3 regions of the Shewanella frigidimarina NCIMB 400 genome follow, and region 1 is predicted to be linked to each of the others. Evidence: predicted binding sites of a transcription regulator. Region 1 holds the regulator's gene; each other region holds the start of a gene.

What was found. The regulator MetJ, encoded in region 1, represses methionine synthesis genes. The targets are predictions, from matches to a motif close to TAGACGTCTAGACGTCTA.
Region 2: the regulator MetJ is predicted to act here: its motif matches at 7,539-7,556, upstream of metH (methionine synthase).
Region 3: the regulator MetJ is predicted to act here: its motif matches at 5,239-5,256, upstream of metK (methionine adenosyltransferase).

Annotation. Positions count from the first base shown of each region.
Region 1 is NC_008345.1:4,215,575-4,226,702, forward strand. Features, by position in the region: gene metF (methylenetetrahydrofolate reductase) at 1-692, opposite strand, end outside; gene SFRI_RS18245 (DUF1097 domain-containing protein) at 1,214-1,705, shown strand; gene SFRI_RS18250 (hypothetical protein) at 1,857-2,063, opposite strand; gene SFRI_RS18255 (bifunctional aspartate kinase/homoserine dehydrogenase II) at 2,231-4,624, opposite strand; gene metB (cystathionine gamma-synthase) at 4,756-5,925, opposite strand; gene metJ (met regulon transcriptional regulator MetJ) at 6,135-6,449, shown strand; gene SFRI_RS18270 (sulfite exporter TauE/SafE family protein) at 6,524-7,264, shown strand; gene SFRI_RS18275 (c-type cytochrome) at 7,621-7,950, shown strand; gene SFRI_RS18280 (DUF3373 domain-containing protein) at 8,099-9,811, shown strand; gene SFRI_RS18285 (tetrathionate reductase family octaheme c-type cytochrome) at 9,874-11,128, shown strand, end outside.
Region 2 is NC_008345.1:1,020,616-1,031,743, forward strand. Features, by position in the region: gene SFRI_RS04465 (DUF3465 domain-containing protein) at 1-153, shown strand, start outside; gene SFRI_RS20965 (DUF6795 domain-containing protein) at 470-949, shown strand; gene SFRI_RS04475 (lipase family protein) at 1,387-2,541, opposite strand; gene SFRI_RS04480 (DUF4198 domain-containing protein) at 2,570-3,055, opposite strand; gene metH (methionine synthase) at 3,610-7,326, opposite strand; gene SFRI_RS04490 (histidine phosphatase family protein) at 7,597-8,340, shown strand; cobalamin riboswitch at 8,438-8,558, shown strand; gene SFRI_RS04495 (ABC transporter ATP-binding protein) at 8,638-9,447, shown strand; gene SFRI_RS04500 (FecCD family ABC transporter permease) at 9,440-10,546, shown strand; gene cobT (nicotinate-nucleotide--dimethylbenzimidazole phosphoribosyltransferase) at 10,676-11,128, shown strand, end outside.
Region 3 is NC_008345.1:743,632-754,759, reverse strand. Features, by position in the region: gene fba (class II fructose-bisphosphate aldolase) at 1-136, opposite strand, end outside; gene SFRI_RS03320 (phosphoglycerate kinase) at 292-1,467, opposite strand; gene epd (erythrose-4-phosphate dehydrogenase) at 1,544-2,563, opposite strand; gene tkt (transketolase) at 2,753-4,747, opposite strand; gene metK (methionine adenosyltransferase) at 5,287-6,438, shown strand; gene SFRI_RS03300 (GNAT family N-acetyltransferase) at 6,598-7,176, shown strand; gene SFRI_RS03295 (hypothetical protein) at 7,327-7,683, opposite strand; gene SFRI_RS03290 (GNAT family N-acetyltransferase) at 7,730-8,278, opposite strand; gene SFRI_RS03285 (hypothetical protein) at 8,282-8,500, opposite strand; gene SFRI_RS03280 (META domain-containing protein) at 8,623-9,048, shown strand; gene argR (transcriptional regulator ArgR) at 9,215-9,685, shown strand; gene SFRI_RS03270 (Dyp-type peroxidase) at 9,748-10,686, opposite strand; gene SFRI_RS03265 (ABC transporter ATP-binding protein) at 11,048-11,128, opposite strand, start outside.

The sequences.
Region 1 (11,128 bases):
GGAATAGCGACATTGGTCATGCCAGCGAAACGCTTAGTCTGTTTAAAGTTAGTCACAGGTAATATCCCTGGAATGATCTCAACATCTATACCAGCTGTAACACAGCGGTCGCGAAAACGTAAGTAGGATTCAACATCAAAGAAAAACTGAGTAATGGCGCGGTTAGCACCCGCATCAATCTTTTTCTTTAAGTTTATTAAATCGGCCTGCGCATTACGCGCATCTGGATGCACTTCAGGATACGCCGCTACCGAAATATCAAAGTCGGCCACTGAGCGCAGTAAACGCACTAAATCATTGGCAAAGCGAGTTGGTTTTGGGCTACCGTCAGGTAAATCACCGCGTAATGCCACGATGTCTCTAATACCAGAATTCCAATAATGCTTTGCCAGTTCAACTAATTCTTCATCACTAGCATCAACTAAGGTTAAATGCGGCGCAGCGAGCAGATTGGTTTCTTTCTGGATACGTTCAATCACGCTATGAGTACGGTCACGTACACCAGAATTGGCACCGTATGTTACTGATACAAATTTAGGGTTCAATGGTTCTAAACGACGAATAGAATTCCACAAAATCTCTTCCATTGCTGGCGTTGAAGGCGGGAAAAACTCAAAAGACACATTAATATCATTCAGCTCAGACAAGCTCTGATTTAACGACTGGGCATGTTGTGCATGATGAAAAGCCATAATGTATTCCTTCAACTTCTGTAACACTTAGGAGTCTATACCAATCAACTAAAATGATTAATTCAACTTAAACCATTTAGCCGTTTGGACGTCTATATGTCCATATACTAGTTTAACTACATCTTAAGTCAAGCTAAAAAACCATCAATAAGCAATTTGTAGTAATCACATTAACGCTAGGCCTAAATAGTAGGTTATAGAAAACAGCTTAAATCAGCTTTTTGTTCATCAGCCTACAGACAATATCATTTGATAATGTTCAAATTGTTTTGATCAAAAGTGTCAGCACGCAGGCGATAAACATGATGATGATGAGGAATGAGTGCAAATACGGGAGGTGATATGCAGTAAACGTAATGACCCCTCCCCCCACTTAACAAGTTGCATAATGTTTGGTTTTATTAGCAGTTGCTTTTATTTGCGAACTGGATCGACTTTTATAAAACCTAAATACATAACTTCTGTTTATTGTGCTAAATTTAAAATTCACCGTTCTAAATTTCATCTATCGAGAGGCGACTATGGCGCATCGTTGGCAAATTGCAATTTCTGCTGGTTTATTGGCTGCTGTTTGGGCTGGTCTTGCTGATGTATTTCATCTCGTGACATGGGTAGGCTTTCTCGGCTGCAGTACCTTTTTCGCTCAAACAGAAACAGGTGCTAAAGGCATGATGATGGCGATGATGACCAATCTTTCCGGTGTATTCTGGGGCTGGTTAATTATTGCAGGCAGCGGTGTTCTAGGTTCGCCAATGATCAGCTATGCATTAACAGGCATTGTCACCGCATTTATGTGCTTACAAGCCAGTAATAAAAACTTCGCCTTTATTCCCGGCACCTTTATCGGTTGTTGCATCACTTTTGCCTTAAATGCTGATCTAGCCGCTATCATTCCACCACTTATTATCGGCGCCGTACTCGGTTACAGCATGAGCCTACTCACAGGCCTATTAATAACGTTAACCGATAAAACAACTGAATCATTAAAAGATGACGCAGTAGAAGAAGCCTAAGCACAGGCGACTTAGATTGTGTCGCCTTAACAGTATTAGTTACCTGCGAGTAATTGGCTGCAGCGACAAGCTGAACCAATCCTTATTAATAATCTATTTTTTAGGTGATGTTGATTAGATCTTTAAGCTTACAAAAAGCAATCTCGTTATATTACTGATACCAAATGGTAATATTTAACGTCGCTGGCATAAATGAACCACCGCTTTGAGTTTGTTTAATTTCAGTAATCTCTATAGATGTGTGCCTGGATAACCATAAATTAATTTCGTCTTGTAAACCACAATCAGCTTGTTCTATCGGTTGCATCCAAAAGCTGAGTTTAGGTTTTAACACTTTAGTAAACACTTTGACTTTCATACTTATTTTCGAACTCCATTTCAAGAGATGAACACTAGTCATATCACGTTTTAGTATTTATGCGTTGAGCGGTTTGCGGCAAATAAAGAATAGAGCTGAATTTCAGCTCAAAAACATTCCCGAGATGACATAAAAAAGACCATTAATAATGGTCTTTTTTAACAAAACTACTCTTGTAACAGGTCTTTGCAAATATGCACTAAATCCGACTGCACCGCTGCTGCAGTCACCTCTCGCCCAGCCCCTGGACCGCGAATAATCAATGGATTACCTTGATAAAACGCACTACGAATAACAAACACATTATCCCCTGGGGTTAAATTCGCATAAGGATGATTATTATCAACCCACTGCAAACCCACTTCAGCCTGTAACTTACCTTCGACTTTATCCAGCGAAGCCACATAACGTAGCACCTTGTTCTGTTCAGCTGCAGCGACATACTGCTGCAACAAATCGTCATCAAGCTCACTAATGCGCGCTAAAAAGTCTTCAAGTGATAACTCAGCTAAGGCTTGAGGCACTAGCGAGTTGAGACTAATATCTTCTAGCTCTACCGCTAAGCCAATCTCACGAGCCAAGATTAACAACTTACGTTGCATATCGCGGCCAGATAAGTCATCACGAGGATCCGGTTCAGTAATGCCTAAACTGCGAGCATGAAGTACTAATTCTGAGAACGGCTTGCTGCCATCATAATTTTCGAATAACCAACATAACGTGCCCGAAAAAATCCCACCCACGGCTTCAATAGTGTCACCACTATTACGTAAGTCATTTAACGCATGTTGAATAGGCAAACCAGCGCCACAGCTGGCGTTATAACGCCAAAATAAGCGGCGATTACTCAGCTGCTGCTTTAATTCGCGATAAAATGGCAATGGCCCTGAACCGGCTAATTTATTGGCACTCACCACATGAATACCACGGGCAAATAGCTCTGGATATTGTAAGGTTAAGGCGGCACTAGCACTAATATCTAAGGCGACAATTTCATCGCATGATAACTGCGCTAATTGATCAAACAGTTGATCATAATCCCATTCAATACCTTGCTGTTGATAATCTTGCTGCCATTGTTCAAGGTTAATTCCGTCGTTAGAAATTAACGCTTTTTTCGAACCAACTAAACCAACGAGCTCAACAGAGGCTTCAAGTTCGTGATCTAATACTGGACTGGCGCGTTTAAACAAATCAATCCACGCCTCACCAATGTTACCCACTCCCAGCAATAACACTCCAATACGCATTCTTGGCCCAGCACAACGACGATGTACTTTTTGGGTCAATAAACTCACTTGAGCTTGCGGTACTAAGGTGACCAAACTTAATGCATCTTGATAAATCGGTTTGGCATCACGACTGAGTAGTCGGGCAAAACTGCGTCTAAAGTGATGAGCATCAGCACTGACTAATGCCACTAGGCCTAAGTCAGTTTGGGCACTCAACTCTTCAATCAAAAATTCGCTGCTGTATTGGTTAAGCAAAGCTTGCACTTGTTTTTGGCTTTCAAGCGTTAACGCCAACTCAAACTTATGCTGTGCTAGCGACCAATAAGCTAACGGCGTGATACCAGCTTTATCCAAAATGGCCAGTAACGGTTCAATATCTGCGTTCATTTTAAAACTAAACAACACCACTTCATTTAAGTTAGTGACCACAGGCGCACTCGCTGATGAACTCAGTGGCGCGATTAAAGTAAAGTCAGTGTGTGAAGCATAACTTGAGCGTACCGCTAAACTCACTTCAGTATTAAACAGTGGCTGTAAGGTACGAGAATGCAATACAGGAGAGCCTAGGCGCGCTAAGCGGTCAGCTTCGGCTAAGGACATACTCTTGAGTAATTTCGCATCATTAATTTTGTTAGGGTCGGCATTAAACACCCCTTCAACATCGGTCCAAATGGTTACACGATCAATGTCAGCTAAGCTGGCAATTAAGGTGGCACTAAAATCAGAACCATTGCGACCCAGTAATAAGGTATCGCCGTGGCGATTTGCGCATATAAAACCGGTGATCACTAAACGCTCTTGCGGGTGCAAGGCTAATAAGGCTTGTACCTTGTCACGAGACTCAGCGACTAAAATATTGGGTACGGCGCCTTCATCGGCAACCAAAATAGAGCACGCATCGACATGAGTCGCAGCTACGCCCATTTCTCGTAACAAAGCGGCCATTAAGCGCGCCGACCAACGTTCACCAAAACTCACCACTTGGTTTAATTGGTAATCGTTACGTTGCTCTAAAGATAATAAGCTGACTAACTGAGATTTGTCGGTAGACAAACGTTCGCGTAAATCACGCGCTTGCTCGTTTGACAATAATTGTTCAATTAACGTTTGCTGGTAACTGATCAGAATTTGCAGCTCTTCTTGCCACAACTGACCACTGTCACGCAGGCTCAATAATTTGTATAAGAAGTTAGTCGTTTTTCCGGCGGCGGATACCACAACTAAATCATCACTCTGACCATGCGTAAGTAGAATATGTGCAACACGGCGATAGCAATCTGCATCCGCTAAACTTGAACCACCAAACTTATGTAAATGACTTCGCGTCATTACTGACTCCTTAAACAACTACGACTTTTGTTGCGACTGCTAGACTTCTATTTTGAAACCAATAGTGTTGCAAGTGCATGTTTTGCTATTTTACCCAATTTGGTCGAAACCACAGCTAACTTAAACTCGAATTAAGCTGATTTTATCGCTGCAACAGCTGCTAGGCCTGCTTGAATATCGGTCAAGAGGTCATCTGCATCTTCAATACCGACAGATAGTCTCAATAAAGTCTCTTTAATACCAGCCTCTTGCCTTGCTTGTGGGTCCATTGCTCTATGGGTCATAGTGGCCGGAACGGCGACTAAACTTTCCACCCCGCCTAAACTTTCGGCAACACTAAACAACGACAGCGCCTTTAAAAATGCCACCACTTCCGCTTCGCCGCCGATTAACTCAAAACTTAACATAGCACCAAAGCCTTGTTGTTGTTTTGCCGCAATTTCGTGACCTGGATGGTCTTTTAAACCCGGATAATACACCTTTGCCACTACATCACTGGCGTTGAGTAACTCAACAATCTTTTGTGCGTTACGTTGATGCTCACGAATTCGTACCGCTAAAGTACGTAAGCCTCGCAAGGTTAAATAACTGTCAAATGCTGAACCCGTAAGCCCAAGAGTATTTGACCACCAATGTAACAACTCACCCACTTCAGGATCTTTAGCGACTACAGCCCCACCGACCACATCGCTATGACCATTGATGTATTTGGTGGTTGAGTGAATAACAATGTCTGCACCCAATAACAATGGCTGCTGTAATATCGGCGATAAAAAGGTGTTATCGACTGTTACTAACGCGCCAACGTCATGGCAAGCTTGGCTAATGGCAGCAATGTCGACCACGCGCAATAAAGGATTCGATGGCGTTTCTAACCACACCATTTTCGGTTTTTGAGCTATTGCTTTGCTCAGCGCTTGTGCGTCAGTTTGATCAACGACCAATAACTTAAATTGGCCTTTTTTGGCCAAGTTAGTGAATAAGCGGTAACTGCCACCATAACAATCGTGCGGCACAACCAATAAATCATCAGGACCAAGTAAGCTAGTCACCAATGTAATCGCGGCCATGCCGGTACATGTCACTACACCGGTTGCACCTTGTTCAAGTTTGGCGAGTGCGTCGCCTAAAATACATCGAGTAGGGTTACCCGAGCGACTGTAATCAAACTCGCGCGGATTATTGTGGCCATCGAATGAATAATTGGTCGATAAATAAATCGGTGGCACGATAGCACCATGTTGTGTGTCTGTTTCAATACCTTGGCGAACGGCCAATGTGGCGCTTTGATGCTTAGTCATGGTTGACTCCTAAAATTTCACAAACACACAAAGAGATGTCTAGACGTCCAAATTTACCTAAGAGATCCCCATCCGTCAACCAAAATAGACGTTTAGACGTCTAAACATCAAGAAATCTATTTGCAATCGGGATTAAATAGTAGCAATAATTTGACTAGAGATTGTAACGGTTTAAAATCTGCAGCGTATTTATCGTTAAGGGTAAGTTAATGACTGAGTGGAATGGCGAATATATCAGCCCATATGCCGAGCACGGCAAAAAGAATGAACAAGTAAAAAAAATTACGGTTTCTATCCCTTTAAAAGTATTAAAAGTACTGACAGATGAGCGGACGCGTCGCCAGATAAATAATCTGCGCCATGCAACTAACAGTGAACTGCTATGCGAAGCATTTTTGCATGCGTACACCGGTCAACCATTACCTTATGACGGTGATCTTTCAAAAGATCAGCCTGATAGCATTCCAAGTGAAGCGAAAAAGTTAATGGATGATATGGGTATCGAGTGGGAAGAACTCGAATAATTCACTGATTAGTGATTACCTCACAAACTTTTAAACTGCCCTATAAAGAAGCAGTGATGTTTTAAAGAGAACTTATGATGTCATTTATCGATCCAACGACCTTGATACTGGCATCAATTATCGTGTTTTTTGGCGCGCTAACTCAAAGCTTAATTGGCTTTGGGTTAGCCGTTGTTGCAAGCCCGCTGCTGTATATTGTTAATCCTCAATTAGTTCCAGTTCCGATAATTGTTATGGGCTTTGCCATTTCTGCAATGACCTTGTTTAGAGAGCGTGGTCACTTACAATTTAATGGTTTGCAATATGCCTTACTCGGGCGAATTCCTGGGGGGTTTTTAGGCGCTGGATTATTGCTGTTTGCCCCACAAGCAATATTAGGCTTAGTGATTGCAGCTATTGTGTTTATTGCTGTTATTCTTAGTATCTTTCGCTTTAGCGCCCCCATCAATCGCCTCAGTTTATTTATCGCAGGGGTATTTTCGGGCATATTTGGCAATATCGCTGCCATCGGCGGTCCGCCAATGGCCATTTTGCTTGCAGGCCAAGACCCAAGTCAATTTAGAGCCGCTTTATCAGCCTTCTTCGTGTTTAGCTCATTAATAGCGCTAGCCATTTTAGCCATCGTAGGCTTAGTTGAAGTGAAGCATTTATGGCTATCACTGCTATTATTGCCTTCAGTCGTTGCTGGTTATCTTGTCTCGGGTAAGTTAATTGGTCGCGTTGATAAAGATAAAACCCGTATAGCCACATTAGTGTTATGTAGTATTAGTGCAACCGTGTTAGTTATTATGTCGACCAACACGTTAATGAGCTAATCAACTATTCTGCACCTGTAAACAAAACGAGCCATCAATGGGCTTGTTTTCTAACAATGATTAAAATCTTACCCTTCTATTTATCAAGCAGTCTATTTCTCACCTAAAAAACGCCATCAATAAGTATCAAAAAAAACCGTTTCACTTCCCCTAACAAACTCATTATCTATATGCAATAGATCCATATCACACTAGTTCATTAGATTTCTTTCAATTAACTTTTTTTCAATTAGATTTTTCTCATGGATATGATCTACTTCAAATTAACACTACCCACTTTTAGGTAACATTGTTTACAGCAAAGAAATAATTAAATGTTGTTAAGCACGACCCTAATAAGCCCGACAGAGGACAAAATGATGAACACATACATTAAAGTTGGTATCGCAGTTGCTATGGCATTATCACTTGGCACCCAAGTGATGGCCGCAGATGGTGGTAATCCTAAAAAAGGTAAGCACCTATACAAAAAAGAATGTAAAGCCTGCCACAGCGCTAACAGTGAAGGCCTTGAACTCACCCCAATGACTAAAACCATGAGCCAATGGGATCGTTTTTTCACCCGTGATAAGCACAAAGCTAAACCTGCCGTTTTTGAAGCCTTATCAGAAAAAGACCTGAAAGACATTCAACAGTTCTTATATGACCACGCCGCCGATTCAGACCAACCAGCTACCTGCGGCTAAATCATCAATGCTGAGTATCTTTTCGTTCTAAACGAAACATCAGCCAATAAACCAAACGAAAAAACTGTGAGGCTTAGCCTCAGGGATTCTGACACAAAAAATTTGCCAAATTGACCATGCTATTTGGCAAATAAAGGGGAGAAAGACCATGAGAACTCTCATCTCAATATTAGTGGCTAACGCGCTCTTTATGAGCGGCGCAAGCCTAGCAGCAGATACAGATGCACAAAAGATTGCCGATCTTAAACAACAACTGGTTACGATTAATGAAGATCTTGATTATTTAAATTCACGAGTTGATAAAACCGAGCGTCACACAGCTTTAGACAGAATAGCCATTACGGGTGATTTTAGAACTAAAGCACATTCATTACATTATCAAAACGTCACTTGGAACCCAGCCATGAACGTTAACTTTTCTGACTTTGGCGCTAAAGCCATGTCAGGAGCGTTTGGCGATCCAAATAGCGCTACCTCACCGTTAGGCCAAATGATGATGGCAAACCCTGATTTAGCCAGCGCGTTTCAAAGCGGTATGCTACAAGGTGTTATGCCAATGCTGTTAGGCCAGAAAACCCAACAAGACATTGATAACGATATATTTTACACCACGCGCTTACGCCTAAATATTGATGCGAAAGTGTGGGATAACGTCAGCTTTGCAGGACGTTTAACCATGTTTAAGAGCTGGGGAGACTCTGCTGGGGTTAAAGTATTCGACTCATGGAATTCATTCACCATGGACGGCACCAGTAGCGGTAGCACCAGTGGTGATGAGTTAAAAGTAGAGCGCGCCTATTTTAATTGGAAAGACATTAACGGCAGTGGCACTTACCTTTCTATTGGACGTCGTCCTTCAACGTACGGTCCACCAAATCATTATCGTGAAAATGAACTCAGAGGTGGCACGCCATCAGGTCACTTAGTTAATTTTAACTTCGATGGTCTTACCTTAGGTTACAACTTGGGTGATATTACCGGTATTGAAGGCCAAACAGTACGTTTTTGCTATGGCCAAGGCTTTGAATCACAGTACGGCAATGGCGAATTGTTTGGTGACATCATCACTAAAGATACCCACCTCGGCGGGTTTAATATCGACGTGATTAATGACGGTAACCATTTCTTACAGTTCACTTTATTCGGTGCTAAAGATGTCAATGATGGCTTTACGGGCACCATGGCATTCCCTACTCAACTGGCGGGTATCTTTGCCCCAACCATGTATCAAGACATGCAAAAGTTTGACAACTTTAACTTCGTCACCCGTGTACAACCAAGCGGTGTCATTGGTGATATGTACTTAGGTGGTTTAGGTTATGCCTATGAAACCGATGACGATCTGAAAATGTTTGCCTCATTAGGATGGACTCGTGCTGAACCTAACGGTAATGCAGGTTTGTTCGGTGGCATGTTAAGCGATGCAGTATTTGAAGCAGAGTTGAACAGCACTGGTACTGAAATCATTATGGTGCCAAAAGAAACTGTTGATAGCGACACCAAAGATGGTTACGGCATTTATGTAGGTATGCAAATTCCTGCACCATACGGCAAATTCGGTTTGGAATATAACTATGGTTCTAAATACTGGAGTCCCTTCACCCAAGCACAAGACGACCCAATCGGCAGTAAGTTAGCCACTCGCGGCCATGTTGCTGAAGCCTATTATATCTTTGATATTAATCCAAAAATGTTTATCAAGTTAGCTGGTTTGTATTACGACTATGAATATACCGGAAGTGGCTCACCAGTAGGTGCACCGATGAAGGTTGACGATGTGATTGCCGGTAGCGCGTACTCAATGTTGCCAGTTGTTGACACCGCCTATGACGTCAATGCCTCACTGACCGTTAACTTCTAACGCTAACTTAACCTTCTAACTTGGCCCCCCTGAGCACAATCTCAGGGGTAAGGACAAACACCATGAAATTATTATCAGCACTGGCTGTATTACTGTTATTAAGCAGTAGCGCACAGGCTGCCTTTAACCACAAAGAGGCGCTGAAAGGGCCTTTTGCTAATGGCCCTGAAGTGACGACACAATGCTTAACCTGCCATAAAGAACATGCTGAAGAGTTTATGAAATCTTCACATTGGACTTGGGAGTTAGAGCAAAAACTACCAGACCGCACTGTGATGCGCGGTAAAAAGAACAGCATTAACAACTTTTGTGTATCGATATCGGGTAACGAACCGCGTTGTACCAGTTGTCATGCCGGTTATGGATGGAAAGATTCAACATTCGACTTTAAAGACATGACCAAAGTCGATTGCTTAGTTTGTCACGACACCACGGGAACTTACATTAAAGATCCTGCGGGCGCAGGCGAGGCCTTAGCAAGAGTCAATTTAGCCAATGTTGCCCAAAATGTAGGTGCACCCGTGCGTGACAATTGCGGCAGTTGCCACTTTTACGGTGGCGGCGGTGATGCGGTTAAACACGGCGATTTAGACTCATCAATGTCTTATCCAGACAAAGCGACCGATGTCCACATGGATACCGATGGAAATGACTTCCAGTGTCAAACTTGTCACGTTACTGAAAATCATCAAATTACCGGTAACTCGATGGGCGTATCACCTGGAGGGGAAAACAAAATTGGTTGTGTAAATTGCCATGATGCTGCGCCTCATAAAAATAAAAAGCTCAATACACACACAGCAACTGTAGCGTGTCAGACTTGTCACATACCATCATTTGCTAAAAATGAACCCACCAAAATGCATTGGGATTGGTCACAGGCAGGACAAGATCTTCCTGAAACAACAGACCAATACGGCAAGCACACCTTTATGAAAAAGAAAGGCAGCTTTATTTGGCAAAAAGACGTTAAACCACAATATGCCTGGTTTAATGGCCGCGCCGATGCGTATATGGCTGGCGATAAAATGGACCCAACTAAAACGGTTAAATTGGCTTATCCATTAGGTGATATTCGCGACCCTAAAGCTAAAATCTACCCATTTAAAGTGCACACGGGTAAGCAAATCTATGATGCTAAACTTAATATTCTGATAACCCCTAAAACGTACGGTGAAGGTGGCTACTGGGATAAATTTGATTGGGACTTAGCTGCTAAATTAGGCATGGAAGCTAACCCAACCATGGTAGAAAAAGGACTCAAATACAGTGGTCAGCATGGTTTTGTTGAAACCGAGATGTGGTGGCGCATCAACC
Region 2 (11,128 bases), 1.7 Mb from region 1:
CGGATAGAAAACTTAAATGTCGGTGATACCGTCGAATTTTACGGTGTTTATGAATTTAATAACAAAGGTGGCGTCATCCATTGGACTCACCACGACCCACGCGGCCAACACCCTGGCGGCTGGCTAAAACACAATGGCAGCACTTATCAATAAACCGCAGCTTTAATAGTATCCAAACAAAGCAAAGTCCTCGGGCAACAATCTGGTGCATGCCAATATCATCAGTTTACCAATTGCTAGAGTCGATTCAGTCAATTTTTATTAACGCATGGATTCTATATTGTTAATTTATATACAAGAATGGAATTACTAATTTAATGTTTATAGTGTATTTGTTACATCCAATAGGACTATAGATTACAAAAGATTTTTTGGCTAAAATTAGGTTCTCAATAAGTAGTAAAGACTAGTTTTATCTCTATTTTACTAACGGATATGTATTTGTATCGCTGAGCAAGAGGTTGGGAGGATGTTAAAAAATATTATTGATAAATATCGTTATTTTTTATTATTTACGGTTTCGTTATGTTTATCTGTAATCGTTTTTTTTTCATATGCTTATCCTGAAGGAGATGAAACTGTGTTCGGATTTTTGAAACGATATGACGTTGAGTTATCGGCTCCTGTGAAAGGGCGTATTACCCATAATGGCATTGCAGTTTCGGGTATGGAGGTTGTTAGAGAGCTCTCCTATGGTGGATATGATAAAGGCGAACCGATTATTGACTATGCACTAACCGATACAAATGGTGAGTTTTCATTTAACGAGGTTAAAGTTAAGTCAAATGCCCCAGGTAATATTTTTGGACAAGATGCTCGTCTTAGGCAAGAAATTTACATTAAGAAAGATCTTGACGAGATTAAAGATGGGGAAGATAAGTATTACTGGCTTTGGTTTATAAGTAAAAATTGGACTTCAGTACCTTATTTAAATCAGTATTTAATGTAATTAAATGCAGACTTACAAAACAAAGAATTACAATATGAAGTCGATTTAACTCAGTTTGGTTTGAGGTCAAGCCAACCAATAGCCTCTATTTGTTATTGGGAAGGTGAATTGTTTTCTGTTTATTATGGTGAAGATTTAGAAGAGATTACGAGTTTTGATAATTTAAAAGAGTAAATTGATTTATTTTCTCTACTTACTTTAAGGGGAGTGTAAACTTTATTTGAACATCATACATTTCTTAATCCAGTCAGTAAAGATTATCAATATGAAGTAAAGTGTAATGTTTGGTTAATAGCGTTTATGAGTCTATTACCTATAAATCATGGTTCTGTTGATGGGATAAGAGATTACTCAGGTATTAGATATATAAATAAAAGATCCCGGTCACTGATTATATATTGCAGCGACAAGGACCTTAATAATGTCATTATTGTTTATTACTTGTGTACAGATTTAATCGCTTCTTTGACACTACTATATAAGCGTGCAAGCATTTTATTGAAAATGGCTCGAATAGTGGCATAAGTTAAGTCAACTACGGTAGTCACTACTGCCCCTGCAAAAGCTAACATATGACCGAGTAGTCCTCTGACATCGTCGGCAAAAGAACTTGCTGCAGCAGCAATTTTTTCAAGGGTTTTGGCGACGAGATCGTAGAATGTCAAACCGTAAGATGCCGTCGCTTGCGCTACAATTGCGCCATAATATCCAGCTTCTTTTAAGACCGTAATTAATGCTGCGCTGAGTTTGTCGCTCCACTGGTCTGAATAGCTTGCTTGATTACGGTTTTCATAACGTAATTTAACCGGTTGTAAATATTCGCTAGCTTTAACATGTAAATGGCCCCAATGCTCAGTGTTTGCAGAGACTAAATAACCTGGTTCAGCCCCAGCTTTAGGATCCATACCATGAGCACTAATCCTCAAACCTTGACTGTTGTCTAGGCGATATTCAACACCTTGATAAGGCGCATGAATAAAAGGCCATAAAGGCACTTTAGGGACTACATCAGCGCCGTGTGTGCAACGAAAAATTTGATTTAATCTATGGGTGTTAGCCGAGGCAAAACCTTGTTGTCCAACTCTTGGGGAGCCAAAAGTGTATAAATTAATATTTGAAGCGTAATTATTAACAGATGCCCAGTCTGCAGCTAGTGAAGCTAGTGCGCCACCTAAGCTATGACCGACAAAATGTATCGCTTTACCAGGATTTGAGATACGCCACTTATCCAAAAAAGTCGCAATTTGTTGTCTTAGTGAAACAAAAGCATTATTAAATCCAGCGTGCACTATTTGGTTACCATCACCGACGCTTAAACCAAGTTGCGCATTGGTTCCCCAATCTGCAATAAGCTGAGTACCACGAATAGCGATGATTGCATCTCCTAGGTATTGTCCTTTACCTAATCCCATCACGGCAAAACCCGACTGGCGATTAAAAATAAATCCGCCTGTTTTTCCTATACCTTTGCTATTAATGGCAAAGTATTTTTCTATGTAGGTATTTCCAAATATGTCAGCATCCTCTGCATCAATTAAACTATAAACATTTGCTGCTAGTTCTGACGCTAACTTAGGCGATAATTGATTCATAAACTGTCCTTGTCATTTAATGGCTTTATTAATCGTATTTTTCTCTTTTCTGTACTTCCAATCGTTCTAATTCTGGCCAGCGACAAATACTCAATACCTGATAGCGCACAACACCACTAGGGAACGCTTCATCAATGATTTCATTTTTAACTTCTTCATTTGATACGTCGCAGTTTAATTGCGTCAACCTTTCAGCTAAATATGAAATATGTTTTTCGCCTGTAGATACCGATAGCCAAAGTCTTAGATCTGAATGACTTCCTTCAGCGATTTTAATCGTTTGAGATACACGTGTTTCTGCAAAAGGCTTATTTGGATGTGCTGTGCTGTAAATGATTTCAGGAAAGCTAAATTTTCCATCAGCGTCTGTAGTGGTGTAGTCCCATTCTTTTTCTTCCATGACACCAGAGTATTGATAACCTCTTTTTAGCTTAATACCGGCTAGAGGTTTTCCCTCATGGGTTAAGCTACCTATCACTTCAGGAAACACTTCGACATCGACTTTTTTAAACATGCTAAACATTGACTCCTCCGAGTAGCAACTAACGGCGACGATGAGAGTCAGGAATGCAAAAATCCCAATATATGCTCTATAGACCATAGATGAAGCAACTCCCTGCTTTTTAATTCATATGATTATTTTTTAAACGAAGTTATTGTAGAGTGATTCTTTAAGGGTATCTATTATTATAAATGACTATTTTTTATAGTGTAATGATGGAAAGGGTATGTCCGGTTGAGATCTTTTTACTTTATCCAGCAGTAAATTAAATTGAGAAGATCAAAGACGTTTTAAGTTATTTATTGTAAAAACGACGAAGCTGGATCCCGGCTAAAATGCATTGCCGGAATAACGCTTGATTTGACCCGTGCTGTATGGAGCCTTTTGACCAAAATCCAAACCAAGTTTGGACATAAAAAAGAGTAACCGTGATGACTCAAGGTTACTCTTTATTTTTAATTACTCTCTAATTGCGAGTACTTTTTATTCAGAAGCACTATCTACTCTGGGTCTCTCTCTATTCAGGATCTCTTTCTACTCTTGATCTCATTCTATTCGAAATAAATCTATTCGGGATCATAGTCCAATATCGGTGACAACCATTTCTCTGCTTCTGCCAACGTCATGCCTTTGCGCTGGGCATAATCTTCAACCTGATCTTTACCAATATTAGTCACGCCAAAATAGCGTGATTTCGGATGGGCAAAGTACCAGCCAGATACCGCTGCCGTTGGGTACATGGCAAAGCTCTCGGTGATGTTCAAATCGATAGTTTCATCGGGTTTGAGTAAATCCCATAACAAGCCTTTTTCAGTGTGGTCGGGGCATGCTGGGTAACCTGGTGCTGGGCGAATGCCTTTATAACGTTCGCGAATTAACGCTTCATTGTCGAGTACTTCATCCGCAGCATAACCCCAAAACTCTTTACGAACACGTTCGTGCATGCGCTCGGCAAAAGCTTCGGCTAAACGGTCTGCTAAGCATTTGAGCATAATCGCGTTGTAGTCATCGTGATTGGCTTCAAAGCGGGCAACATGTTCATCAATACCGTGCCCCGTCGTTACCGCAAAACCGCCCATGTAATCAGCAACGCCTGAATCTTTTGGGGCAACAAAGTCTGATAAACAGAAGTTGTCGTTACCCACGCGTTCAAGCTGCATACGTAGATGATGAGTGGTCATTTCCAATGTGGTGCGGCTTTCATCGGTATACAGTTCAATGTCGTCATGGTTGACGGTATTGGCTGGGAATAAACCGATTACTGCTTTGGCGGTAAGCCATTTTTCAGCAATAATTTGCTTCAGCATGGCTTGGCCATCAGCAAACAATTTAACCGCTTCTTCGCCGACGACTTTGTCTTTTAAAATTTCTGGGTAATGGCCGTGCAACTCCCAGCTTCTAAAGAACGGTGTCCAATCGATACGTTCAACTAAGTCTTCTAGTGGGTAGTCTTCAAACACTTGGCGGCCTAATACATTAGGCGTGAATGGGGTGTAGCTGTCCCAGTCGTGTTTGCAACGGTTTTCGCGCGCCGCTTCAATCGACACGATGGTTTTACGCTTGGTTTGCGACAAACGTTTCTCACGCATCATGTTGTATTCTGCGTAGGCTTCGTCGATGGTGGCTTGACGAGTGGCGTTATTAATCAGTTTCGACACCATAGGCACGGCGCGAGATGCATCGGCAATGTAAATGGCACCGTGTGGATAATGCGGGGCTATTTTTACTGCAGTATGAATTTTAGAGCAGGTTGCACCACCAATAATTGCAGGGATGGTTAAGCCTTCACGATGGAAGGTTTTCACGTTGTGAACCATTTCATCCAAACTTGGGGTGATTAAACCTGACATGCCGATGATGTCGATATTATGCTCTTTTACTGCATCGAGAATTTTATCGACCGATACCATCACTCCAAGGTCGACCACTTCGTAGCCGTTACAGGCCAGTACCACACCGACGATATTTTTACCGATGTCATGCACATCACCTTTTACGGTGACCATTAAAATTCGCCCGTTTGACTGGCCTGCCACTTTTTCGAGTTCGATATAAGGATTAAGGTAAGCGACGGCTTTTTTCATTACCCGAGCCGATTTAACCACTTGCGGTAAAAACATTTTGCCCGCGCCAAATAAGTCGCCGACCACGTTCATGCCGTCCATTAACGAGCCTTCGATAACATCGAGCGGGCGCACGGCTTCTAGGCGAGCGGCTTCGGTGTCTTCATCAATAAATTCGGTAATGCCTTTAACCAATGCGTGCGACAAACGTTTGGATACCGGCCAACTACGCCAAGCTAAATCTTCTTTTTTGGCCACTTGTGAGCCGTCGCCTCTAAAGCTTTCAGCGATGTCGAGTAGTTGTTCGGTGTTACTTGAGTCGGCAACCGGGCAAGGTAAGTTTTGGACTACGTTTTCAACCCGTTTTTTCAGCTCTGGGTCAATATCATCGTATATGGCTAACTGACCTGCGTTAACAATACCCATGTCCATGCCTGCTTGAATGGCATGGTATAAAAATACCGCGTGAATGGCTTCGCGTACTGGGTTGTTACCACGGAACGAGAATGACACGTTAGACACGCCACCGGAGATCATCGCGTGTGGCAAGGTGGCTTTGATGTCTTTTATCGATTCGATAAAGTCGACGGCATAGTTGTCGTGTTCATCGATACCGGTGGCAATGGCGAAGATATTGGGATCAAAAATAATGTCTTCTGGTGGAAAGCCAACCACATCGACCAAAATGCGATAAGCACGGGTACAAATTTGGGTTTTACGCTCACGAGTATCGGCTTGGCCGTCTTCGTCAAAGGCCATGACAATGGCGGCAGCGCCATAGCGCTTCACTAAGGTAGCTTGCTCAATAAACTTGGCTTCGCCTTCTTTCATCGAAATAGAGTTAACAATCGACTTGCCTTGAACACATTTAAGGCCCGCTTCTATCACTTCCCATTTTGATGAGTCAATCATGATTGGCACACGCGAGATGTCGGGCTCAGAGGCGATTAAGTTTAAAAACTTCGCCATAGACGCTACGCCATCGAGCATACCTTCGTCCATGTTGACGTCGATAATTTGCGCGCCATTTTCAACTTGCTCGCGCACGACATCTAACGCTTCTTCGAACTTTTCTTCTTTAATTAAGCGTAAAAATTTAGCCGAACCGGTCACGTTAGCGCGCTCGCCGACGTTCACAAATAACGAGTTTTTATCGATGGTAAGTGGTTCTAGGCCAGATAAACGACACGCGACTGGAAGATCTGGGATCTGTCTTGGTTCATGTCTGAGTACTGCTTCACGAATGGCATTAATGTGAGCCGGTGTGCTGCCACAACAACCACCGACAATATTGAGCATGCCTTCTTGCGCCCATTGATTAATGACTTCGGCCATTTCTTCTGGGGTTTCATCATAGCCGCCAAATTCGTTGGGTAAGCCAGCATTTGGGTGGGCGGAAACATAACATTCGGCAATACGTGACAATTCTTCAACGTACGGGCGTAACTCTTTAGGCCCAAGGGCGCAGTTAAGGCCAATCGATAACGGCTTGATGTGGCGTAAAGAGTTATAAAAGGCTTCGGTTGTTTGGCCGGTTAGTGTGCGGCCTGAGGCGTCGGTAATAGTGCCCGAGATCATAACGGGTAAGCGATCGCCAAGCTGATCGAATACTTTTTCAATCGCGAACAGGGCGGCTTTGGCGTTTAAGGTATCAAAAATGGTTTCAACCATAATGATATCGGCGCCGCCTTCAATTAAGGCGCTGGTTGATTCGACATAAGCTTCGACTAATTGGTCGAAACTGACATTACGAAACCCAGGGTCGTTAACGTCTGGGCTGATAGAACAGGTACGGTTGGTTGGACCTAATACACCGGCAACATAACGTGGTGAACCGGTTTGTGCTGCTACTTCATCTGCTGCTTGGCGGGCGACTCGGGCGCCAGCAAGGTTAATTTCAGCGGCCAGTGACTGCATATCGTAGTCGGCCATGGCAATGGTGGTGGCATTAAAGGTGTTGGTTTCAATAATGTCGGCACCGTTTAACAGGTACTGAGTATGAATATCTTTAATGATTTGCGGTTGGCTGAGTACTAATAAGTCATTGTTGCCTTTAACATCGCAATGCCAATCTTTAAAACGCTCACCACGATAATCTTCTTCTTCCAACTTATAGTCTTGGATCATGGTGCCCATGGCGCCATCTAGAATCACAATACGCTGCGCTAACAATGCATTAAGTTGTTTAAGTGTTTGACTGTAAGAAGTCGATTTCGCCATAACAGTTACCTTTTTATCACTATGTTGCTTGATACCTTGATTGAGATAAGCATACCCTTATTTTTACAATAGTAGGGCGATAACATCATTGTTGTGTTCAACGGTCATTTGCAATGGTTGCGTTAACCGTTGCAGACAACTGCCGTGGACAATTGTTGTGTACAATGATTATCTTCTAAATGATTACCTGTTAAGATAGTATTTTAGACATATAAACGTATAGACGTCCATAGTACGCGAATTTTTACTGCCAGAGCAAGGCTGAATTAAATGAAACAAGCCAAGATAATTTTAATGCGCCATGGAGAATGCGAAGGTGGGTCTATATTTCGCGGCCAAACCGATGTAAAACTTACCGACACAGGGATGGCCCAAATGCAGCAAGCATTTGCAGAGCTGCAATTCCCCATTAGCCATGTGTTTAGTTCACCATTGCAACGGTGCCAGCAATTCAGCCAGCCTTTAACGCAGCGATTAACATTACCGTTAATGACGATACCAGCACTGCAAGAAATTGATTTTGGTGTGTGGGATGGGCAATCGTTTGATGCAATTTACCAGCAAAACCCCGCTAAATTTGATGCCTATTGGGATAACCCATGGTCGGCTGAAAGCACGCCAGATAAAGCCGAGTCGGTGATTGATTTTGCTGCGCGAGTGGAGACCGGGCTTATGAGCGTGGTCGATGAACTGTGGCGCTCATGTCAACAGCAGCACTCTTGTTTACTGTCAATCGACGAACAACAAGGGCAAAACGTGCCGCAAACCGCTCAAGCTGTCGATTGCCCCCATGCGTTAGTGATTACTCACGGCGGCGTTATGCGCTGCTTAATGGGCTATGTGCTTAAGGTTGGCCAATCTAGCGGATTATTCGCTAACCTAGCGATCCCCTATGCTGCTATTATGGTGCTCGATGTATATTGGCCTGATGATGTTGATAAGGTTGACGCTTTTCAAGTGACTGCAATGAATAACAATACCGCTAAAGTGAGCTTTACATTACATTGGCCGTAACATTTCATGAGCTTAACGTTACAACCCTAGTGTCACCATTTTTCGCTATAATTTGCATAATAGCGTGCGTCATAATTGTCGTAATAATCTGCGTCGTAACCATAGTGCCTTTCAAGGTATTGGGAATTGGGATAAGCCCAAACTGTACCCGCAACTGTAGATGTACCCATCGAGTATGGGGACATAAGTCAGATACCAGCTTTGAATAGCCTCAATATCCATGCCTAAGCGGGTGACTTAGGGGAGTTATTAAATAAATGTTTGTGTTAAATAATTGGACATGGCGGGCTAACTTTCATGTCTGAATCTGTATTAGATGTAAATCATCTTTTTTGGCAAGTCGATAATAAAACGATTCTGGCGGACATTCATTTCAGTTTGCCTAAAGGTCAAATGCTAGGGTTAATAGGCCCAAATGGTGCAGGAAAGTCGAGCCTGTTGCGCTGCTTGTATCGTTATATTGTGCCAACCAGTGGCGATATTGAGATATTTTCTAAACCCATCAGTGAGTATTCCTCTAAGTTGTTAGCGCAGAATATTGCTGTGGTGCAACAAGATACCCCGCACTATTTTGACATGACTACCGAGCAGTTAGTGGCGATGGGGCTTACTCCGCATAAAGGCTTATTTGACTCAAACACTGCCCAAGACCGTGAACGTGTGGTGAGTGCCTTAACCAAAGTTGGATTGCAGCAAAAAGCCCAACAACAGTATGAACTGTTATCTGGTGGTGAAAAACAACGCGCCCTTATTGCCCGCGCCATTGTGCAACAGCCGCATATTCTAATTTTAGATGAACCGACTAACCACTTAGATATTCGTTATCAAATTCAAATCCTTGAACTGGTTAAATCATTAGGCATTAGTGTTATTGCTTCTATACACGATCTGAATTTAGCCAGTGCAATGTGCGATAAATTACTGCTACTCGACCAAGGGCGATTAATTGCTAAAGGTACTCCAACAGAAGTGCTAACCGAACGGCAAATTAGTGAGGTGTTTGGTGTGTGCTGCGACATTAATCTTCACCCACAACACGGTAAGCCGCTGATTAGTTATTTTTATGGTTACCAACCGAGCCCGAAAGGATGCCCCGATCATGATTGATGCATCGCAACGTCGCTACTATGTTTGTTTCAGTCTGTTGGTATTGGCTACGCTGCTTACCCCGATATTTGCCGCCAGTTTTGGGGCGGCCAACATTCATCTTAATGACGTATTAATGATATTTAATACCTTATTAGGCGGCGACATGCCGAGTGCGATTGATGGCAGTGAACATGCGGTTACGATAACCCAACGTATTGTGCTTGAATTACGCTTACCGCGAATTTTGTTGGCCTTTGTGGCTGGCGCAGGGTTATCTATAGCCGGCAGTGTTTTACAAACAGTGACCCGCAATCCGTTAGCCGACCCGTATTTATTTGGCATTAGCTCCGGGGCGTCATTTGGTGCGGTGTTAGTGGTGTCGTTATTCAGCCAAACCGGTTTATTTGCCGAGATGTTTTCTGGAGTATTGACCATAGCACCAAGCTTTACCGCACAACCTTGGTGGTCTTGGTCGACATTAAGTATACCGATAGGAGCATTCATCGGCGCCAGTTTATCAGTGCTGGTAGTGTTTATGTTATCGGGACCTGGTCGAAGTAGCCAGGTTGAACGTATGTTGCTGTCTGGTGTGGCAACGTCGTTTCTATTTGGCGCATTGACCAGCTTGCTGTTGTATTTTTCGACTCCACAGGCTGCGGCGTCAGTACTGTTTTGGAGCTTAGGCAGTTTTGCTAAAGCCAGTTGGTCTAATTTACTCTTACCCAGTGTGACGGTAGGGGTTAGTTTATTGGTTATGTTGGCGTTCAGGCGGCAAATTATGGCGCTGCAAGCGGGTGATGAAACGGCTCATACATTAGGAATAAATGTCGCTAAATTGCGCTTAAGTATGCTGTTACTGTGTTCGCTTATTACGGCAATGTTGGTGGCAACTTGTGGTGGCATTGGTTTTGTTGGTTTGATGATCCCGCATACGGTTAGGCTATTATTTTCCGGACGTCAGCCGATGATCTTAACCGCGATGTTGGGTGGCTTATTTATGGTGTGGATTGACGTGATAGCACGATGCATTTTATTTAACCAAGAATTGCCTGTCGGCATTATTACTGCTGCATTGGGCAGCGTATTTTTCTTGTTTATTTTGCGTCAACGCCGTTAAACGCTAAGCCTTTTGATAAGTACTTCTCTAATCACTTTAATAAGCGTTTAGAGAGGTACTTTTATAAGAATTGGATGAGTGCTGCAATACATCATATTGAATTTATCTGCCCAAATTGCTGGAGTTTTCATGTTTGTCATAGAAGCTGTTAAGTCAGATGTTGATGCCAATATTCAACATAAGATTAATCAAAAAACCAAACCATTAGGGGCGTTAGGGCAACTAGAATCTTTGGCATTACAAATTGCTCGGGTGCAGTACCGCGGCGATAAACAGTCGTTAAGCACACCGCTGCAAATCACTAAGCCAACGATGTTAGTGTTTGCTGCTGACCATGGTATTGCCGCTTACGGCGTGTCGATTGCGCCAAGCGAAGTGACCACTCAAATGGTGCATAATTTTGTCCAAGGCGGCGCGGCAATTAATGTGTTTTGTCGCCAAGTTGGGTTTGAGCTTGAAATTATCGATTGCGGAATATTACAACCGCTTACAGGCCAAGCAAATGTTATCGACCAACGCTTAGGCGCAGGGACTAAAGCAATGCATTTAGCGGCGGCTATGCCACTTGAAAAAGTCGCCCAA
Region 3 (11,128 bases), 1.4 Mb from region 1:
TCACAGGGCTGTCAGTCGCTTCAGCCGCTTGCATAATTGCACGCATTTGTTCAAGGTTGTTCACGTTAAATGCAGGGACGCCATAACCATGCTCAGCAGCATGATCAAGCAGTTGTCGTAGAGAGATAAGAGCCATTTTGTTCTCCATTAATAGGGTGATTACTCACCTAGGTCGCTATCGTTTGGACGGATTTTACACTCTGGCACAACCTACATCCTGTAGGTTATGACAGAGCATTTTTTTATAATAATTATTATTAGGTTTTGCGGTACAAATACTTGATGTGTGATCTAAGCGCCACGCTTTTCAAGCATTGCTACAGCAGGTAATTCTTTACCTTCTAAAAACTCAAGGAAAGCACCACCGCCGGTTGAAATATAAGACACTTTGTCAGCAATATTGTACTTATCAACTGCCGCTAGAGTGTCACCACCACCAGCAATAGAAAACGCTTTAGAATTAGCAATGGCTTGGGCAATACGCTTAGTGCCTTCGCCGAATTGATCAAACTCAAACACGCCGACTGGGCCATTCCAGACGATGGTTCCAGCTTGTTCAATAATTTTAGCCAGTGCTTCTGCACTGTCTGGGCCGATATCAAAAATCATATCGCTGTCGGTCACGTCCGCAACTGACTTTAATGTTGCGGCTGCAGTTGGGCTAAACTCGCTTGCTACAACAACATCTGTTGGTACTGGAATATCACCACCACGGCTTCTAGCATTTGCCACAAGACGCTTTGCTTCTTCAACTAAATCAGCTTCATACAATGATTTACCGACTTTATAGCCCGCAGCTGCGATAAAGGTATTGGCAATACCGCCACCCACAACAAGTTGGTCAACCTTAGTTGATAGGCTTTCAAGCACGGTTAATTTTGTCGACACTTTAGAACCACCAACTATCGCCACCATTGGACGAGCAGGGTTATCAAGCGCTTTGCCTAATGCATCTAATTCTTGTGATAATAATGGACCAGCACAGGCAATAGGAGCATAAACACCCACACCATGAGTAGATGCCTGAGCACGATGAGCCGTACCAAATGCATCCATTACATAAACATCACATAATGCAGCCATCTTTTTAGACAGTGCTTCATCGTTTTTACCTTCGCCAACATTAAAGCGAACGTTTTCAAATACGACGACTTCGCCAACATTCACGTCAACGCCATCAAGATAATCACTCACTAAGCGCACTGGGCAATCTAACGCTTTAGCTAAATAATCGACTACCGGCTGCATTGAATATTCAGCGTTAAACTCGCCTTCTGTTGGACGGCCTAAATGAGACATCACCATTACGGCGGCGCCTTTTTTCAATGCAAGTTGAATTGTTGGTAATGATGCACGTAAACGAGCATCACTTGTTACAACACCGTCGCTGACAGGTACGTTTAAATCTTCACGAATAAGCACGCGCTTATTTTGTAGATCTAAATCTGTCATGTTAATAATTGCCATAATTAGCAGTTCCTTTTTAAGTTAATACAAAGTCTTGCTGCGCAACGGTAACCCATTGCGACATAATCTATTGATATTACCGATCTAACTTTGCTTGAATCATCGCTAAGCTAGTATCAAGCATACGGTTGGCAAAACCCCATTCGTTGTCGCACCATAATAATAATTTGACCAAGTGGCCGGCACTGACACGCGTTTGGGTTCCGTCTACAATACTCGAACGTGGATCGTGGTTAAAATCACACGATACCAGAGGCTCGTCAGTATAACCTAAAATACCATTAAAACTGCCGTTTGACGCACGTTGCAGCACACTGTTAATTTGCTCAATATTGACTTTTTTCTCTAACGTGACTGACAGGTCGATCGCGGTCACATTTATGGTTGGCACTCGAACAGAAATCGCCTCAAACTTGTCTTTCATGTGCGGCAAAATACGCTCAATGCCTCGCGCTAATTTTGTGTCTACCGGAATAATAGATTGGCCCGCTGCGCGAGTTCGGCGTAAATCATCATGATAAGCATCGATCACTTGTTGATCGTTCATCGCCGAGTGAATAGTGGTAATGGCGCCACTCTTAACTTCAAAATGCTTATCCAATACGTCGATAACCGGGACAATACAATTGGTAGTGCAAGATGCATTAGAAATAACGGTATGTTCTGCGCGCAACAAATCATGATTCACACCATATACAATGGTCTCATCAACATCTGCTGAAGAAGGATGGCTAATCAGCACTTGCTTAGCACCTGCATGAATGTGTGCTTCGCAAGCTTGACGATCAATTAAGCTGCCGGTGGCCTCATAAACAATATCGATATCAAGCTCTGCCCAAGGCAATAAATTAGCATCAGGTTGATTGAGTAACAAAATGCTGTCATCGCCGATAAGCAACTGATCACCATTTAGCTTAACGGTATGCTTGAAACGACCATGAGTCGTGTCGTATTGGGTTAAATGACAAATGGCTTCTGGCTTTGCCAACTCATTGATCGCCACAATTTGGATTTGTTGACGTTTTCCAGATTCGTACAATGCACGAAGTATTGAGCGGCCAATCCGGCCATAACCATTAATTGCAACTCGAATCATTTAGGGTCCAGAGTAATTAACCGAAGCACTTGTTATTTAATCAATTATGATAAAAACACTGATTAATAAGTGACTTAGCATATATTATTTTACGTGAATTAAAGACATAAAAAAACGGCCTACAATAGTATTGCAGGCCGTTATTATACAGATTAAACACCTAATAGATAAGTGTTTAATCTCAGTTGATTATCCTAAAGATTGGACAGTTTTTACTACATTATCAACAGTGAAGCCGAAATGTTTAAGTAAATCACCACCAGGAGCAGACTCACCAAAGGTGGTCATACCCACTACAGCACCATCAAAACCAATATATTTGTACCAGAAGTCAGCGTGTGCCGCTTCAACAGCAACACGTTTAGTGACTCCTTTTGGTAGTACCGATTCTTTATATGCTGCATCTTGCTTATCAAACTCGGTAGTAGAAGGCATAGACACTACCCGTACTTTTTGACCTAGTTTGGTTAGCTCTACTGCAGAATCCATAGCTAATTGCACTTCTGAACCTGTTGCAATCAAAATCACATCAGCAGTGCCTTGGCAATCAGACAGTACATAACCACCTTTAGCTACGTTAGCTAATTGCTCAGCGGTACGCGCTTGGGCTTTAAGACCCTGACGACTAAAGATTAATGATGTAGGTGCATCACGACGTTCAATGGCCGCTTTCCAAGATACAGCAGTTTCCGCTGCATCACATGGACGCCATACTGCCATATTAGGCGTTAAACGTAAGTTAGCTAATTGCTCAACCGGCTGATGAGTAGGGCCATCTTCGCCTTGACCAATAGAGTCATGGGTATAAACGAAAATGTTTTGAATGCCCATTAATGCTGACATACGTACCGCGTTACGTGCGTACTCCATGAACATCATGAAGGTTGCGCCATAGTTAATAAAACCACCATGTAACGACGCGCCGTTCATAATACCGCTCATACCGAATTCACGAACACCGTAATAGATGTAGTTACCGGCAGGATCGTCTTGAATACCTTTTGAACCAGACCAAAGCGTTAAGTTAGAGCCGGCTAAGTCTGCGCTACCACCAAGTAATTCAGGCAACATAGCACCAAAGAAACCAATGGCATTTTGAGACGCTTTACGGCTCGCAATACCTTCGGCTTTATCTTGGCTTTCTTGAATAAAGGTTTGTGCTTTAGCTTCAAAATCAGCTGGTAAATCACCTTTTAATACGCGACGTTCATATTCTGCAGCAAGTTCTGGGAACGCTGCTTGGTAAGCCGAAAACTTGTCATTCCATAATGACTCGTTAGCAACACCTTTATGTTTTGCATCCCAACCAGCATACACATCAGATGGGATTTCAAAAGGAGCGTGTGGCCAGTTTAAGAACTCACGAGCTGCTGCAATTTCAGCATCACCTAATGGTGCACCATGACAATCATGGCTACCCGATTTGTTAGGCGAACCAAAACCAATAATGGTTTTACAGCAAATCATTGATGGCTTATCTGTTACAGATTTAGCTTCTTCAATTGCTGCACGGATAGCATCTGGATTATGACCATCTACATCAGCAACAACATGCCAGCCATAGGCTTCAAAACGCTTAGGAGTATCGTCAGTGAACCAACCTTCAACATGACCATCGATAGAAATACCGTTGTCATCCCAAAATGCCACTAACTTACCAAGGCCTAATGTTCCAGCTAATGAACTGACTTCGTGAGAAATCCCTTCCATTAAACAACCATCGCCTAAGAAACAGTATGTGAAGTGATCCACAATGTCGTGTCCAGGACGGTTAAACTGAGCCGCTAAGGTTTTTTCAGCAATCGCCATACCAACTGCGTTACTGATACCAGCACCTAAAGGACCCGTTGTGGTTTCAACACCAGGGGTATAACCATATTCAGGATGACCAGGTGTTTTAGAATGCAACTGACGGAATTGCTTTAGCTCTTCGATAGGCAATTCATAACCAGATAAATGCAGTAAAGAGTAGATAAGCATAGAGCCATGACCGTTTGACAGAACAAAACGATCGCGATCGACCCAGTTAGGATTAGTTGGATTGTGCTTTAGAAAATCATTCCATAGCACTTCGGCGATATCAGCCATCCCCATTGGGGCACCTGGATGACCAGAATTGGCTTTTTGAACCGCATCCATACTTAGGGCGCGAATAGCGTTAGCGAGTACTTTACGAGATGACATGCTCTCTCCTGCTTGTTTGTAAGGTCTAACGGGCAATTGTGAAGCCATATTTTCCCCTACAAGGCGATGTGACGCAAATTAAAATTTCTCTCATTACATTTTATGTCTGTAATAAACGCCATTTTGCTTATATAAGGCATCAACACCGCTACATTTATTCACCATATAAGATGATCACATCACCAAAAAGTGCATTGATGCTGTGAGTAATTATTAATTGACAGTCGAGCACGAAACTAGCTTAACATCATTAAAACAAAGGTTTTAAGGTCACATAAAGCTTCCTAACCATGGCTAACATTGTTCAATTAATAGTACTAAAGTAGTTAAATTCGATCAGTAAAAACTATAAAAACCGATTTTAATCAGAATGTTAATTAGCCTCACCGCTAAACACACTCCTTGTGAATAAAAAATATTCATGCACCACTGCACAATTCTCCAGTTAAATTCGTATAAAGGGGTGTTATCAGATTAGATTTCGACTAAAATAGACGTCTAGACGTATATTCAAATGCAACCAACGAGATTTTCCTATTATGGCAAAGCACTTGTTTACCTCTGAGTCTGTCTCAGAAGGTCATCCAGATAAAATCGCCGATCAGATTTCTGATGCGGTATTAGACGCAATACTTGAGCAAGATCCAAAAGCTCGTGTTGCGTGCGAAACGTATGTCAAAACCGGTATGGTATTAGTGGGCGGTGAAGTCACCACTTCTGCTTGGGTCGACATAGAAGAAATTACCCGTAAAACGGTACGCGAAATCGGTTATACCAATTCAGATATGGGTTTTGATGCTGATTCATGTGCGGTACTTAATGCCATAGGCAAACAGTCACCAGACATCAATCAAGGTGTTGATCGTTCAGATCCTGCAGAGCAAGGTGCTGGTGATCAAGGGCTAATGTTTGGTTATGCCAGCAATGAAACCGACGTATTAATGCCTGCACCGATTACTTACGCCCACAAATTAGTTAAGCGTCAGTCTGAAGTCCGTAAAGACGGCACACTACCTTGGTTACGCCCAGATGCTAAAAGCCAGGTCACGTTTGCTTATGATGATGGCAAAATCATCGGTATCGATGCGATTGTATTATCAACTCAACATCGTGAAGATGTGACACAAGCTGATCTGATTGAAGCGGTAATGGAAACCATCATCAAGCCGGTATTACCAGCACAATGGTTAAACAAAGACACTAAATACTTTATCAACCCTACTGGTCGCTTTGTGATTGGTGGCCCAGTTGGTGACTGTGGTTTAACAGGTCGTAAGATTATTGTAGATACTTACGGCGGTATGGCTCGTCACGGTGGTGGTGCTTTCTCTGGTAAAGACCCATCTAAAGTAGACCGTAGCGCGGCTTATGCTGCACGTTATGTCGCTAAGAATATTGTTGCAGCTGGTCTTGCTGACCGTTGTGAACTACAAGTGTCTTATGCTATTGGTGTTGCAGAGCCAACGTCTATTAGTATTGAAACATTCGGTACCGGTAAAGTATCGGAAGAAGTATTGATTAAATTAGTACGTCAACACTTCGAATTACGTCCATACGGCTTAACGGCAATGTTAGATTTGGCGCGTCCAATCTATCAGCAAACTGCTGCTTATGGTCACTTTGGCCGTGATATCTTCCCTTGGGAAGCGACTGATAAAGCTGAAGCACTTCGTGCGGATGCAGGTTTATAATCAGCTAGCATAATTATCGTCTTAAGCGAGTATCTGTATTAAGCTAAAACGATAAAAAATAAAACCGCCAACTGGCGGTTTTATTTTATCTAATTGGCGACACAATAATTCAATCTCAATATTTGATCTCAACATTTTATATCAAGAATGGCTCAGATTATGTATCAACCCACTTGGCTAAACACAAAGATAACAGCAAACCACCAGCCGTCACCGGCAACTAACGCCAGTGCGATAAACAGCCCTGTGACTAACATTCCAGCCATTAACTTGCCAGCCATTAAACAGTGGTCTGCAATCAAGTTATTCTATCGTCAGCATATGCCTTATGCTCGGTTAGCTCAGAAAGAGTCTGTGGCTGTTATTCATCATCTTAGCTCATCCACTATTGATGGAACTGATGAAGTTGATATAAGTCAGCAAAAAATAATCGCGGCGATAAGAGTTAAACCTATTGGCCAATATCAATTAATCAATGGATTGTTGGTTCATCCTGACTACCGTGGACAACAGCTTTCAACTCAGTTATTGAAATTTATAGCGCCTCAATTAATCACTAAAAATTGCTTCTTGTTTGCTCATCCGTGGTTAATCGACTTATATCAACAGCTGCACTTTATCGTTATAGATCAACATGATTTATCAGCAATACCAGCAGACATCATTCAGTTGTATCGCCGCTATCACAGCGAACAACGGCCACTCGTGTTGATGCAGCTTAATGAACCCGATAAATAATCTAGCTCAATAATCCAGTTCAATAGCCTAATCCAATGAAATATATAAGCAAAGTTCAGACAAAATCAAATGATTTTGGAGACACTTAAAGTCTATTAAGCAGCAAGAAACGCAGCACTGGTAGTGTTGAGTACGAGGTTATTTAACCCGTTAACAATGATCGAAATGCGAACTTTCTATACACATAAACGACACTTGTTGCATTGTCATTACTGGCACTACTTTGACACTGATAGTCGCTAAGTTAATCCGCTCGACATCGGTAAATAGTGTAATCCCTGCTTGATAATTATTGGTTACGCCACAAAATAGCCACATGTCTTGCCAGCGGACAAAATACCCCGATTGCTGCAATTGCGGATTATCTGGATTTTGTACATCCGCTTCAACACACTCATACAACTCTGTTGCGTCTGCCAACACCGCGGCTATCAGCTTCAGATTGTCAAATGCAGACAGCCTTAAATCCAAGTAAGGCGAAAAGAGTGTGTCAAAGTTAGTACTCATCACGTTCCTCATAAATAATCACTTTAACAACTCCCATAAATGGCACTTACGTAATATTAGTCGTAGCCAACAAACAATAATCACGTTGCTCGAAACTGAATTGATCAATCTCTGTCATTGCGGCTTTTTGTTGATGGGCTGCCAACGAACGCGCATTATCAGCGGCAACATACGTCACCATAAATGGAAAGGTATCCGCTACTTGTTTCTTTAATTCTGTAACCAATGCAGAAAACACTCCCTGGCCACGTTTTGATTCTTGTATCCAAACGGGTCCATATTGACAAGTGTTAGTCGTCGATAAAGCTTGCCCTTGTAAATCGGCAAACTTAAGTTTTTGAATAATATGTCGGTACAATGGTTGCGCGGAAAAAAATGACCATTTCGCTGCCATCACATACCCAATGATCACCCCTTGCTCTTCAGCTACGATAAACCAATGTTGATTTATCAACTGGCTCACCTCTGATTTGGTAAATGAATGAGCATGAAGTTGGCTGTTTGAACCTAACAACTCATCATCAACATGAGCACGCTCTAGCTGCACAATAGCAGCAACATCGGTTAATAACGCCTTACGGATAATAAATGACAATGATTATTCCTTTGACCCTGAATTGGGAGATTGTTTCTTAGCCCATTCTATCACTAGCGCAACAGGCAGCGGAGACATAATTAATGTTCCCACGCCAATGAGTAACGCAATGACCAACATTCCACTGACTTGTTGACCTATATCACTTTGCCAATATAAGCCGATGCCCACCAGCAACATAATTAAACCGACGAAATGCAACACTTTAACTAATTTGATCATTTGCGACTCTTTGATACGTTAAATAATGTTCATTAATCCAAAACATTACAATTATTTACGCTCTTATTCACACTCAAGTAGTAGAATAGTGGCAATTTTTTCGTATATGGAACTCTCTCAACATGATAAAGCATATTCTCGGCGCCACTGTTATATTTTTAGGCCTTAGTGCTTGTCAAAGCCATACTCAAATTGTCTCAAATGAACAATTAATTGGTACTTGGCATGTAGAAGTCGTCCTCGACACTCCTACCATTAATAATAGCCCAGCAACTTTAGTGTTTGCTCCAAACGGTGAATTAACAGGTAATAATAGTTGTAATCAATTTTTTGGTCGTTACACCCAACAAGGTCATCTGCTTCAACTTGCGCCATCAGGTTCAACCATGAAAGCCTGCATTGATAGCTTAATCACCCAAGAAGCCGAACTGATGCAAGCGATTTCATTGGTACAACAAGTTGATTTCTCTAAAGGAAAACTCAATCTATTGTCTTTAAATGGTGATACGCTATTAGTGCTGACAAAACAATCGTTACCCGTATCCTAAAGCTTATGGTTCAGATGAGTCGCCGGATGAGTTATTAGTGTCAGTTTAAAGTTCCACTACAAAATGAATTTTTATTCAATAAATCTGATTCTTTCTTGACTTAATAAGTCAATCTATTCAAAATGTGCTAGATTTTTGAATAACAACTATAAGATGAATTATCACTATGCCAGCGACAAGAAATCAGGATGAGCTCGTACGAACTTTTAAAGCGATTCTCAAAGAAGAACGTTTTGGAAGCCAAAGCGAGATTGTTAATGCGCTTCAAGCCGAAGGATTCGGTAATATTAATCAATCTAAAGTATCACGCATGCTCAGCAAATTTGGTGCTGTTCGCACTCGCAATGCTAAGCAAGAGATGGTGTATTGCCTCCCTGCCGAGCTAGGTGTACCTACTGCGGGTAGCCCAGTTAAAAATTTAGTACTGGATGTTGATCATAACCAAGCCATGATCGTGGTCAGAACTAGCCCAGGTGCAGCGCAATTAATCGCCCGTTTGCTCGATTCAATAGGCAAACCAGAAGGGATATTAGGTACTATTGCTGGTGATGACACAATTTTCATCTGTCCAGCAAGTATTAAAACGATTGATGAGACATTAGAAACAGTTAGATCTTTATTCAACTATAGTGAATAAAAACTCATTAAAATAAAAAAGCAATGCCATGGCATTGCTTTTTTATTGCCTAAAACGGGCTTTTACGCATCGTCAAATTGAGTTAAAAAATCCAATGATGGCACAAAGAAAGACGACCCTGTCAGCGCTTTAGTAAACAACATCAAATGATCATGATTCCCATGACCATCACCGTGCACCATACTGCGCAGCATTTGTTCGAAGTGATCAGGTGTACGGCATACTGAAATAAACATCAAACCTTGTTCTCTAATCGAACCATATGGCATGCTTTGACGTAAAATTTCTAATGAGTTACCGTGTGGATCTTTTAAGTTAACTCGTTTTGTGTGGCTGGTTAATGGTTTATCTTCTGATTCATACTCAATATCATCAACTTTGGTACGACCAAAAATATCTTCTTGTTTTTTAAGCGGTAAACGATGCCACTTACTTAAGTTATGCATGTATTTTTGAACATGAACATAACTACCTGAGACAAATTCTTCATCTTCATCACCGACAAGCGCAACTTGTTGACGATGACGTCCTTTAGGGTTTTCTGTACCATCAACAAAACCAGTTAAGTCACGGCTGTCCATAAAGCGAAAGCCGCGTTCTTCATCGACTAACTCGACCAAATCTTCAAACATTTGGTTAATTTCATTGGCGACGAGGTGCAAAATATCATAGCGATCACAACGGATATGAATAAACAAATCATATTCCATTGCTGGTGCATCACGGTTACCTTCACTCATGGCAGGAAAAGGTTTTAATAATGCTGGGCGAGCTTCTGGATAAAAGGTATCCCAAAAATTAGCCCCAATCCCCACAAAGCCATTAAAAGCACTGTCGGCATATTGATCCGTGAGTTCATAAATATATTGGGCTACATTAGCAATAGATGGGCGTAACTGATCTTCAACACCGTCGTTGGCATTAAACATCAAGTACACACTGTGTAAATTCCCTTCTGCGCAAATCCCTAACTGTTCACGAGGCATAACTTGGTTACCCATATTAACTTCATCCACCTTAATACTATATTTCGGCCTAAACGGTGATAATTTAACGCTTTGATACGACTAGAGAACGATTAACATCTCTCATCAGTTAAGCTGATCATTAGCTTAACTTAATCAAATGTAAATTACTTGAAGTGTACTCACATTTAGCCAGCTTGTAATATCTATTGTACTCATATTCGTGCAGATAACAGCTTGATCATTCATTGCAATTATTGACTAGCTCACTAGAGTTAGAGATCAAAAAATAAAACCTAACCAGCTATTTAGCTTATTTTACCACCACTTTGCCCCGAACTAAGATTAAGAATAAGAATAAGAATAAGCAGAACGATTAAGATTACAGCATTGATAGTTAATTAAAAATCACCAGTGGATGCGCTGTAATATTTATATCCACTCGTTGACCTGCCATTAATGTTGTTAATTGACTACT